Lujinxingia sediminis: one gene and its partner. The protein of the gene in region 1 interacts with the protein of each later gene in a pairwise test. Links are inferred from orthologs where the notes say so. Each region holds a gene or a part of one and is shown on either strand. Other genes may lie near its edges.

Region 1 (3,651 bases):
GATCTCACCGGTAACGTCGGTGGTGCGGAAGTAGAACTGCGGGCGGTAACCGGCGAAGAAGGGAGTGTGACGTCCGCCTTCTTCCTTGGTCAGCACGTAGATCTCGGCGGCGAACTTGGTGTGCGGGGTCACGCTGCCCGGCTTGGCCAGAACCTGGCCGCGCTTGACATCTTCCTTCTTGATACCGCGAAGGAGGCAACCGACGTTGTCGCCAGCCTGACCGGCATCGAGGAACTTGCGGAACATTTCAACGGCGGTAACAACCGTCTTCTCCGCTTTTTCCTGAAGGCCGACGATTTCGGCTTCGTCGCCAGGCTTAATCACACCACGCTCGATGCGACCGGTAACGACCGTACCGCGACCCGAGATCGAGAACACGTCTTCGATCGGCATCAGGAAGGTCTTGTCGGTGGCGCGCTCAGGCAGCGGGATGTAGCGGTCAACTTCGGCCATCAGCTTGAGGATGGCGTCGGCACCGTAGGGGCCAGCTTCGCCTTCCAGCGCCTGAAGCGCCGAACCGATCACGATGGGAATGTCGTCGCCGGGGAAGTCGTACTTGCTCAGAAGCTCGCGAACTTCCATTTCGACCAGCTCAAGCAGGTCCTCATCGTCGACCATGTCGGCCTTGTTGAGGAAAACCACCATCGCGGGGACACCGACCTGACCGGCCAGAAGGATGTGCTCACGGGTCTGCGGCATCGGGCCGTCAGCGGCCGAAACCACCAGAATGGCGCCGTCCATCTGCGCCGCACCGGTGATCATGTTCTTGACGTAGTCAGCGTGACCCGGGCAGTCCACGTGAGCGTAGTGACGGTTTTCCGTCTCGTACTCAACGTGAGAGGTCGAGATCGTGATGCCGCGCTCGCGCTCTTCCGGAGCTTTGTCGATTTCGTCGAACGCTTTCACATCGCCGCCAGACGCTTCAGCGAGCACTCGAGTGATCGCCGCGGTCAAGGTGGTTTTCCCGTGATCGACGTGACCAATGGTCCCGACGTTCACGTGGGGTTTCGTGCGCTCGAATTTCTCCTTGGCCATGATTCTCAACTCCTCTGGCGGTGTGTCGCCAAATGTACGTTTGGACAAATGCTTGGGTTGGACGGGCAGCGCCTGGTCACTGTTGGACCGCACGACGTTGCCACCTGACAACATCGCTGAGCCCCTGTCTCCAGGGGCTCTTGCGTCCAGTGGCTTTGCCGCAAGCCCTCGATCGGATTCGAACCGATGACCCCTTCCTTACCATGGAAGTGCTCTACCTGCTGAGCTACGAGGGCGTGAACGCTCGTCAACGGCGCTGCATCGTTGACTCGCTATGTGTTGAGAGCGGGAGACGGGACTCGAACCCGCAACCCTCAGCTTGGAAGGCTGATGCTCTACCAATTGAGCTACTCCCGCGCTGACTGACCCGGTTTATCGCTTCGGTCAGAACGTCTCTCATGGTGGGGGCAGGATTCGAACCTGCGAAGGCTGAGCCGCCAGATTTACAGTCTGGTCCCTTTGACCGCTCGGGAACCCCACCGGGCGCGATACCTACTATGTGACTTCGAGGATTGAGTCAACCTCATTTCTCGAAAAAAGCTGGCGACGGGACTCGAACCTGCAACCTACTGCTTACAAGGCAGTTGCTCTACCAATTGAGCTACGCCAGCAAACGCTGTCGGTTACGTCTTACATCGATGACCGCGTCGTGCTTTGTGCGGCCCCGTCAGCAGGGGCAGATAGATATAGCCCCTTCGAAAGGGTGTCAAGCGAAAAGCGACCGCTTTTTTCGATCGGCGTAAATTCTTTCATTTTGACGCTATTCCTAGCGATCTCGCGCGATCGTAGAGCCCAATCGCCGCCGCTACCGACACATTTAAACTCTCCACACCCTCGCGAAGCGGGATCGTCACTCGAAAATCGCACTCTTTCGCCACGTTCGGGCGAATGCCTCGATGCTCCCCCCCCATGACCAGAGCCGCGCGCATGGACCAATCCTGCTCCCAAAGCGCAGAGCCCCCCTCAGCCAGGGTACCAACCACCCAGAATTGGGCCTCCTTAAGCTCCCGCAGCGCGCGCGCGATGTTGGTGACCTGAACCACCGGCACATGAAAGGCCATCCCGGCCGACGCACGCACCACCGCCGCGCTCACCCCCGCAGCGCGATCTTTGGCCACGATCACTGCATCGACGTCGAAGGCCGCCGCACTACGCAGGATTGCTCCCAGGTTGCCCGCGTCCTGGACCTGCTCCAGCACAAGCACACACGCCGGGCTGCGATCGCCGATGCGCTCGATCACCTCCCCGAGGCTCGCGTAGGGGAAGGAGCCCACGCGCGCGGCGATCCGTTGATGGTTCCCCTCGCAGAGGGCGTCCATCTCCTCAGCGCTCACAGTGCGCACGCTCAGGCGACGATCCTCGGCCATCTGTGCGATCTTCTCAAACTTCGGATCGCCGAGTTGACCGACGACATAGAGTTCCTCCACCGAGCGTGGGGCCCGTGCCAGGACCTCTTCGACCGGATGCACACCAAAGACAATCATCGGATCTCCTCCAACCAACTCATGACAGACTCGCAGACCGCATCGACCGCCGCGCCCGGATCTGGAGCCTGGTAAATGGGGCGACCGATCACGAGATATGTGCTCCCGGAAGCCATCGCACGCCCGGGCGTCATGGTGCGCGCCTGATCGTCACCGGCGATGTGCACATCTTCCAGACGAATGCCCGGGGTAACCAGCACCGGCCTGGTACCGACTCGCGCGCGCAAGCCTTCCGCCTCGTGCGCCGAGCAGACTACCCCGTTGACACCGGACTTTAACGCCAACGCTCCTAATTTTTCAGCCCAGTCCGTCACCCCCATGCCCACGCCCACCGAGGGAAGCTCCCGGGACTTGAGGCTGGTCAGCGCGCTGACCGCAACGACCAGCGGAGGATCTTCAGGGCGCCCGCGCTCCGCACCACGTACCGCCTGGCGCAACATCGCCTCGCCACCGCTCGCATGCACCGTCAGCATAAAGACCCCGGGATGCTCCGCAGCCGCCGCACACGCATCGCTGACCACGCTGGGGATGTCGTGAAACTTCAGATCGAGAAAGACCTTTGCTCCCCGGGCATCCAGCGCGTTGAGGATCTCCGGCCCATATCGCGTAAAGAGGCGCATCCCCACCTTGTAGCGCGCCACACGCTCGCCAAGCGTCTCCACAAGCTCCAGCGCTTCATCCAGTGTGTCGAAGTCCAGCGCTACCACGACGCGTTCGCGGACAAGCCCGGCGGCGCGAGCTCCCAGATCAGTCATCGTTCCCCTCGCGCGTCCCTGGTCAACGCTTTGATCCGATCCACCACCTCACTCAAGGGGATCATCTCGTTTTCGGATTGATGGCGCACCTTCACCTCCGCCTCGCCATTTTCCACACCGCGTCCCCCCAGCGTCAGGCGCACGGGAATCCCGATCAGATCGGCATCTTTGAACTTGTTACCCGCTCGGAGATCGCGATCGTCGAGAATCACCTCCACACCGGCAGCCTGAAGCTCGCTGTAGATACGCTCAGCCTCCGAGACCACAAGCTCGTTCTTAAGGTGCAGCGGGCAGATCACCACCTGATAGGGGGCCACCGCCATCGGGAAGATGATGCCGTCATCGTCGTGATTCTGCTCGATTACTGCTGCCAGAAT
Region 2 (4,141 bases), on another replicon or contig:
CCCTCGGCGGCGAGCAGAGCGGCCACATGGTCTTTCTGGAGCACTCGACCACCGGCGACGGCTTGCTCGCCGCACTTCAAGTGCTGGCCATCATGCAGCGCCAGAAGTGTCCGCTTAGCAAACTTGCGCGCGTCATGAAGCCTTTCCCCCAGGTCTTGCTTAACCTGAAGGTGCGCGAGAAGCCGCCGCTTGAAGAACTTGAGGCCTTTCAGAAGATGGTCCGCCAGGTCGAGAGCGAGCTCGCCGGAGAGGGCCGCGTACTGGCGCGTTATTCCGGAACCGAGGCCAAAGCCCGAATCATGGTCGAAGGCCCCGATCAGCTTAAGGTACGTGCCTACGCCGAGGCGCTTCTCGCCCAACTTCGCGAACTCATCGGCGCCTGACTTTGTAGATATTTATCGGATTGATAGAGGAGTCTTCGATGAATCCCACCCGTATGCGCCCGAGGCTGGGCGTGAACGTCGATCATGTTGCCACCATCCGCCAGGCCCGAAACACGCGCTACCCCGATCCGGTCAGCGCCGCGGCCATCGCCGAGCTTGCGGGTGCCGACCAGATCACCATTCACCTGCGCGAGGATCGCCGCCACATTCAGGATCGCGACCTTCGGGTATTGCGTGAAACGGTGCAGACCCGCCTCAATCTGGAGATGGCCGCTACCGACGAGATGTTCAAGATCGCCATGGAGCTCCGCCCCGACATGATCACGCTGGTGCCCGAGCGCCGCGAGGAGCAGACCACCGAAGGCGGCCTGGCCGTGGCTGGTCAAGAGAAGGTCTTGGGCCCCTATCTTGAGCGTCTTCGCCGGAGCGGGGCGCATCTAAGCCTCTTTATCGACCCGGACCCGGTTCAGATCGAAGCCAGCGCGGATCTCGGCGTCGATATCGTCGAACTTCATACCGGCGACTATTGCGAGTCGGCTGCCGAATTCACCAATACGCTGGCCCCGTCCGAGTTTGAGCGCGACCACGAGTGGCGCCGTCTCCGCGACGCCGCCTCCCGGGCTGCCAGCGCCGGACTGACCGTGGCCGCCGGCCACGGCCTGGACTACAAAAACGTGCTAGCCGTGGCCGCGATCTCCGAGTTTGAAGAGTTCAATATCGGCCACAGCATCGTCGCGCGCGCCATCTACGTGGGCTTTGAGCGTGCGGTCGCTGAGATGATCGAGGCGCTTGCCGAAGGCCGCTCCCTGGCCGAGTAGCGCGATTCCCGCTGTGCTGTCCTCCCTGCCCTGACTTAGCGCCGAAGTGACCTATGCACCTTGTGACCCCCGCGTCGATGCGTGAGATGGACCGCCGCACCATAGAGACCATCGGCATTCCGGCCGAAGTGTTGATGGAGCGCGCCGCCCGCGGCGCGCTGGGCGTACTTCTGGAGCATTTTTCTCCGCAGCCCGGTGCCCGCATCGGCCTGCTCTGTGGCATGGGCAATAACGGCGGCGACGGGGTGGCGCTGGCCACGATGCTCGACCACCTGGGCTTTCATCCGGTGCTGGTACTGATGGGCACCCCGGAGCGTTTCGGTCCCGAGGCGCAGCGTTTCCATAAAGTTGCCGAAGCCTTAATCGGAGATCGTCACCAGCTCAACGGGCTGGACGCCGCCGGGGTGCGCCACGTTTTGAATTCGCTGCCTCCCTGCGAGCTGTGGTGCGACGCCCTTCTGGGCACCGGTCTTGATCGCCCGGTGGAGGGGCGATTTGCCTCGGCGGTGAAGTTTCTCAACGATCAGCCCGCGCCGGTCTTCGCGCTGGATACGCCCAGCGGTCTCGATGGTCGCACAGGCCAGGTGCTTGGCGTATGCACTCAGGCCGAGGTGACCGCGACCTTCGGCTTTCCGAAGATCGGACAACTCCTCGATCCCGCCCGTGGCTTCATCGGTACGCTCTGCCCGGTCGATATCGGCATTCCAACTCGGGCGCGCGACGCGGTCGGCGTCGAGGCCTATGCGCTGGACGCTGACTGGCTTCAGGGAAAGATCCCCCCTCGTCCTACACACGCCCACAAGGGCTCGGTAGGCAAGATCGCTCTTATCGGCGGTCGCGCGCCAACAACCGGTGCCTTGACCATGGCTGCTCGTGGAGCCTTGCTGGGTGGCGCCGGGCTGGTCTATCCCGGCACCGATCCTCAGGGGGTTCTCAGCGCTCGCGCCATCCCGGAGGTCATCGCGCGCCCGATCTTCGGCGACTCCGGGGAGCTTCAAGCCGACGCCCTGTCCCAACTTCTGGACGCAAGCGACACGCTGGTCATCGGCCCGGGACTTGGAACCGACGCGGCCGCGCGTCAGGCGCTTCGACACTGCCTGGCAGCGCCTCCCCGCCCAACTGTGATCGATGCCGACGCGCTCACCCTGCTGGCCCAAAACCCGGATCTTTTCCAGGCTGCCTGCGATCTGGCCTCATACGCTCCGGTTGTGCTCACGCCCCACCCCGGGGAGCTCGCGCGCTTGCTCGACCAGAGCATCGACGAGGTTCTGAGTGATACCGTGGGCGCAGCCCGTGCACTTCTCGCGCGCATCCCGGCGATCATCGTCCATAAGAGCGCGGCGACCGTAGTCGCCGCCCCTCATAGCCCGCCCGGGATCAACCGCACCGGCAACCCGGGCATGGCCACCGGCGGAATGGGCGATGTCCTCAGTGGTCTTATCGCCGCCTCCCTCAACGACCATCCCGACGACCCGTGGATGGCCGCCGCCATCGCTGTCTGCGTGCACGGGCTCGCAGGCGACGCCGCCCGCGACGCGGTGGGCACCCGCGCCACCACGCCCGGTGTACTCCTCGAGCAGCTCGGCGCGGTATGGCGCAGGTTTGAGGCATGAGCTGCGGGCGCCGTCACCTCCACACGCTGGCGTTGGCGCTCATCGCGCTGAGCGTCTCCGGGTGCGATAGCCCGACCGACCCGGCGGCACTCGGCACCCTCTGCCTGCCTCAACGCCCGGGATGCCCCGACGCAGTGAGCCTCTCTCGCAGTGGTGTCGGCCGAAACGCCCTGGAGGTGGAGGTCGCCACCAACCTCAGCAGCAGCGCCGACCTCTCACTGATCGTCTCAACCCCGTCTGAAATCGGCCTTCCTTCCGACACGCCACGCATCGAGGATCGCTGGTTGCTGGCGAGCCGGGACTACACCCTGGGAGCTGGCGAGCGCGTCATCGAACGCATTGAGCCCGCCGAGTTAACGGTTGCCCCCGAGCTGGTGTTGGAGCTTCAGAGCCAGAGCGCAGGCGGCATCGTCGAGCTTAACTACCTGCTGATCTCGGAGCCGCTGGAATGCATCGACGACAATGACTGCGCCCGACGTGAGCGCTGTGAACCGGTGTACGGGCGCTGCGCAAACTGCCTGAGCGACTCCGATTGCGCCCCCACCCAGAGCTGCTCACAGCAGAACGGTCGCTGCTTTCCCGAAGCGCAATCCGGCTGCCGCTCCGCCTCCGGCAGCAGCCCGACAACCCCTCTCATGCTACTCACAGCGATGGGATTCTTCGTGTTCAAACGCCGCCAACGGCGCGCAGGAGCACGTGTGCTTCCCGGGGCCGCCCTGGCACTCGCCCTACTAGCGACTGCCCCTGGCGAGGCGCAGGCAGCTCCGGGGGCATCGTTGAGCATCGGCGGGGGAGGCCGCCTGCTCCTTGGGGAGTTCGCGACCGGCGCAAGCCCCGGCTGGGGGATAGCCCTCAACCAGGAGTTTCGCTGGCGTTTTGCCGGCATGAGCCTGCACTTTCTAAGCGGCAACCACGCCACGAGACATGACAGCCCTCCCTTTGAGGCGCACGCTCAGACTTTTGCATTGGGGCTCGGACCGCGCGGCTATTACCCCATCGGCCCGATCGAGGCGCAGCTCGGCCTCGACTACATGCACGTCGGGCTGGCCGGCACCGGGCTTGTTCAGAACACCGGGCTTCACCGCGACTTTCATGCCCTGGGCGGTATCGCCGCAGCGCGCTGGAGTTTTGGGGACTTTCACCTGATCGGGCGCGCCTCATACCACGAACTGGTCGACGCATCCGGCAGGATGCTCGGTCTCGACGTGATGGTCGGCATGGGCTTTTAGCTTCGCCCCCACGTGAAACCGACGCGCTCAACCGGGTCGTTTCGACTCTTTCTCGCGGAGCTCTTTCAGGCGAGCTTTGAGCTTTCGACGACTGAGCA

What was found. Proteins that work in one complex are often made in the same cells at the same time.
Region 2: the proteins of rlmB (region 1) and EA187_RS11050 interact in binary tests that used the Escherichia coli proteins (3 or more experiments, as listed by UniProt). The link is inferred for Lujinxingia sediminis from one-to-one orthologs.

What each region holds. Positions count from the first base shown.
Region 1 is NZ_SADD01000002.1:540,578-544,228, forward strand. The notes cover bases 653-3,651. They hold rlmB (23S rRNA (guanosine(2251)-2'-O)-methyltransferase RlmB), read right to left. Parts: upstream 2,520-3,651; coding sequence 1,785-2,519; downstream 653-1,784. Other genes in these bases: tuf (elongation factor Tu), read right to left, coding at 653-1,035; pyrF (orotidine-5'-phosphate decarboxylase), read right to left, coding at 2,516-3,274; EA187_RS07705 (proline--tRNA ligase), read right to left, coding at 3,271-3,651. Also shown: more of tuf, read right to left, coding at 1-652. UniProt on the Escherichia coli protein: Specifically methylates the ribose of guanosine 2251 in 23S rRNA.
Region 2 is NZ_SADD01000005.1:163,933-168,073, reverse strand. Bases 598-3,534 are described here. They hold EA187_RS11050 (NAD(P)H-hydrate dehydratase), read left to right. Parts: upstream 598-1,254; coding sequence 1,255-2,814; downstream 2,815-3,534. Other genes in these bases: EA187_RS11045 (dickkopf-related protein), read left to right, coding at 2,811-3,534; EA187_RS11055 (pyridoxine 5'-phosphate synthase), read left to right, coding at 598-1,201. Also shown: glmM (phosphoglucosamine mutase), read left to right, coding at 1-383; more of EA187_RS11055, read left to right, coding at 437-597; more of EA187_RS11045, read left to right, coding at 3,535-4,043; EA187_RS11040 (GspE/PulE/PilB domain-containing protein), read right to left, coding at 4,071-4,141. UniProt on the Escherichia coli protein: Bifunctional enzyme that catalyzes the epimerization of the S- and R-forms of NAD(P)HX and the dehydration of the S-form of NAD(P)HX at the expense of ADP, which is converted to AMP.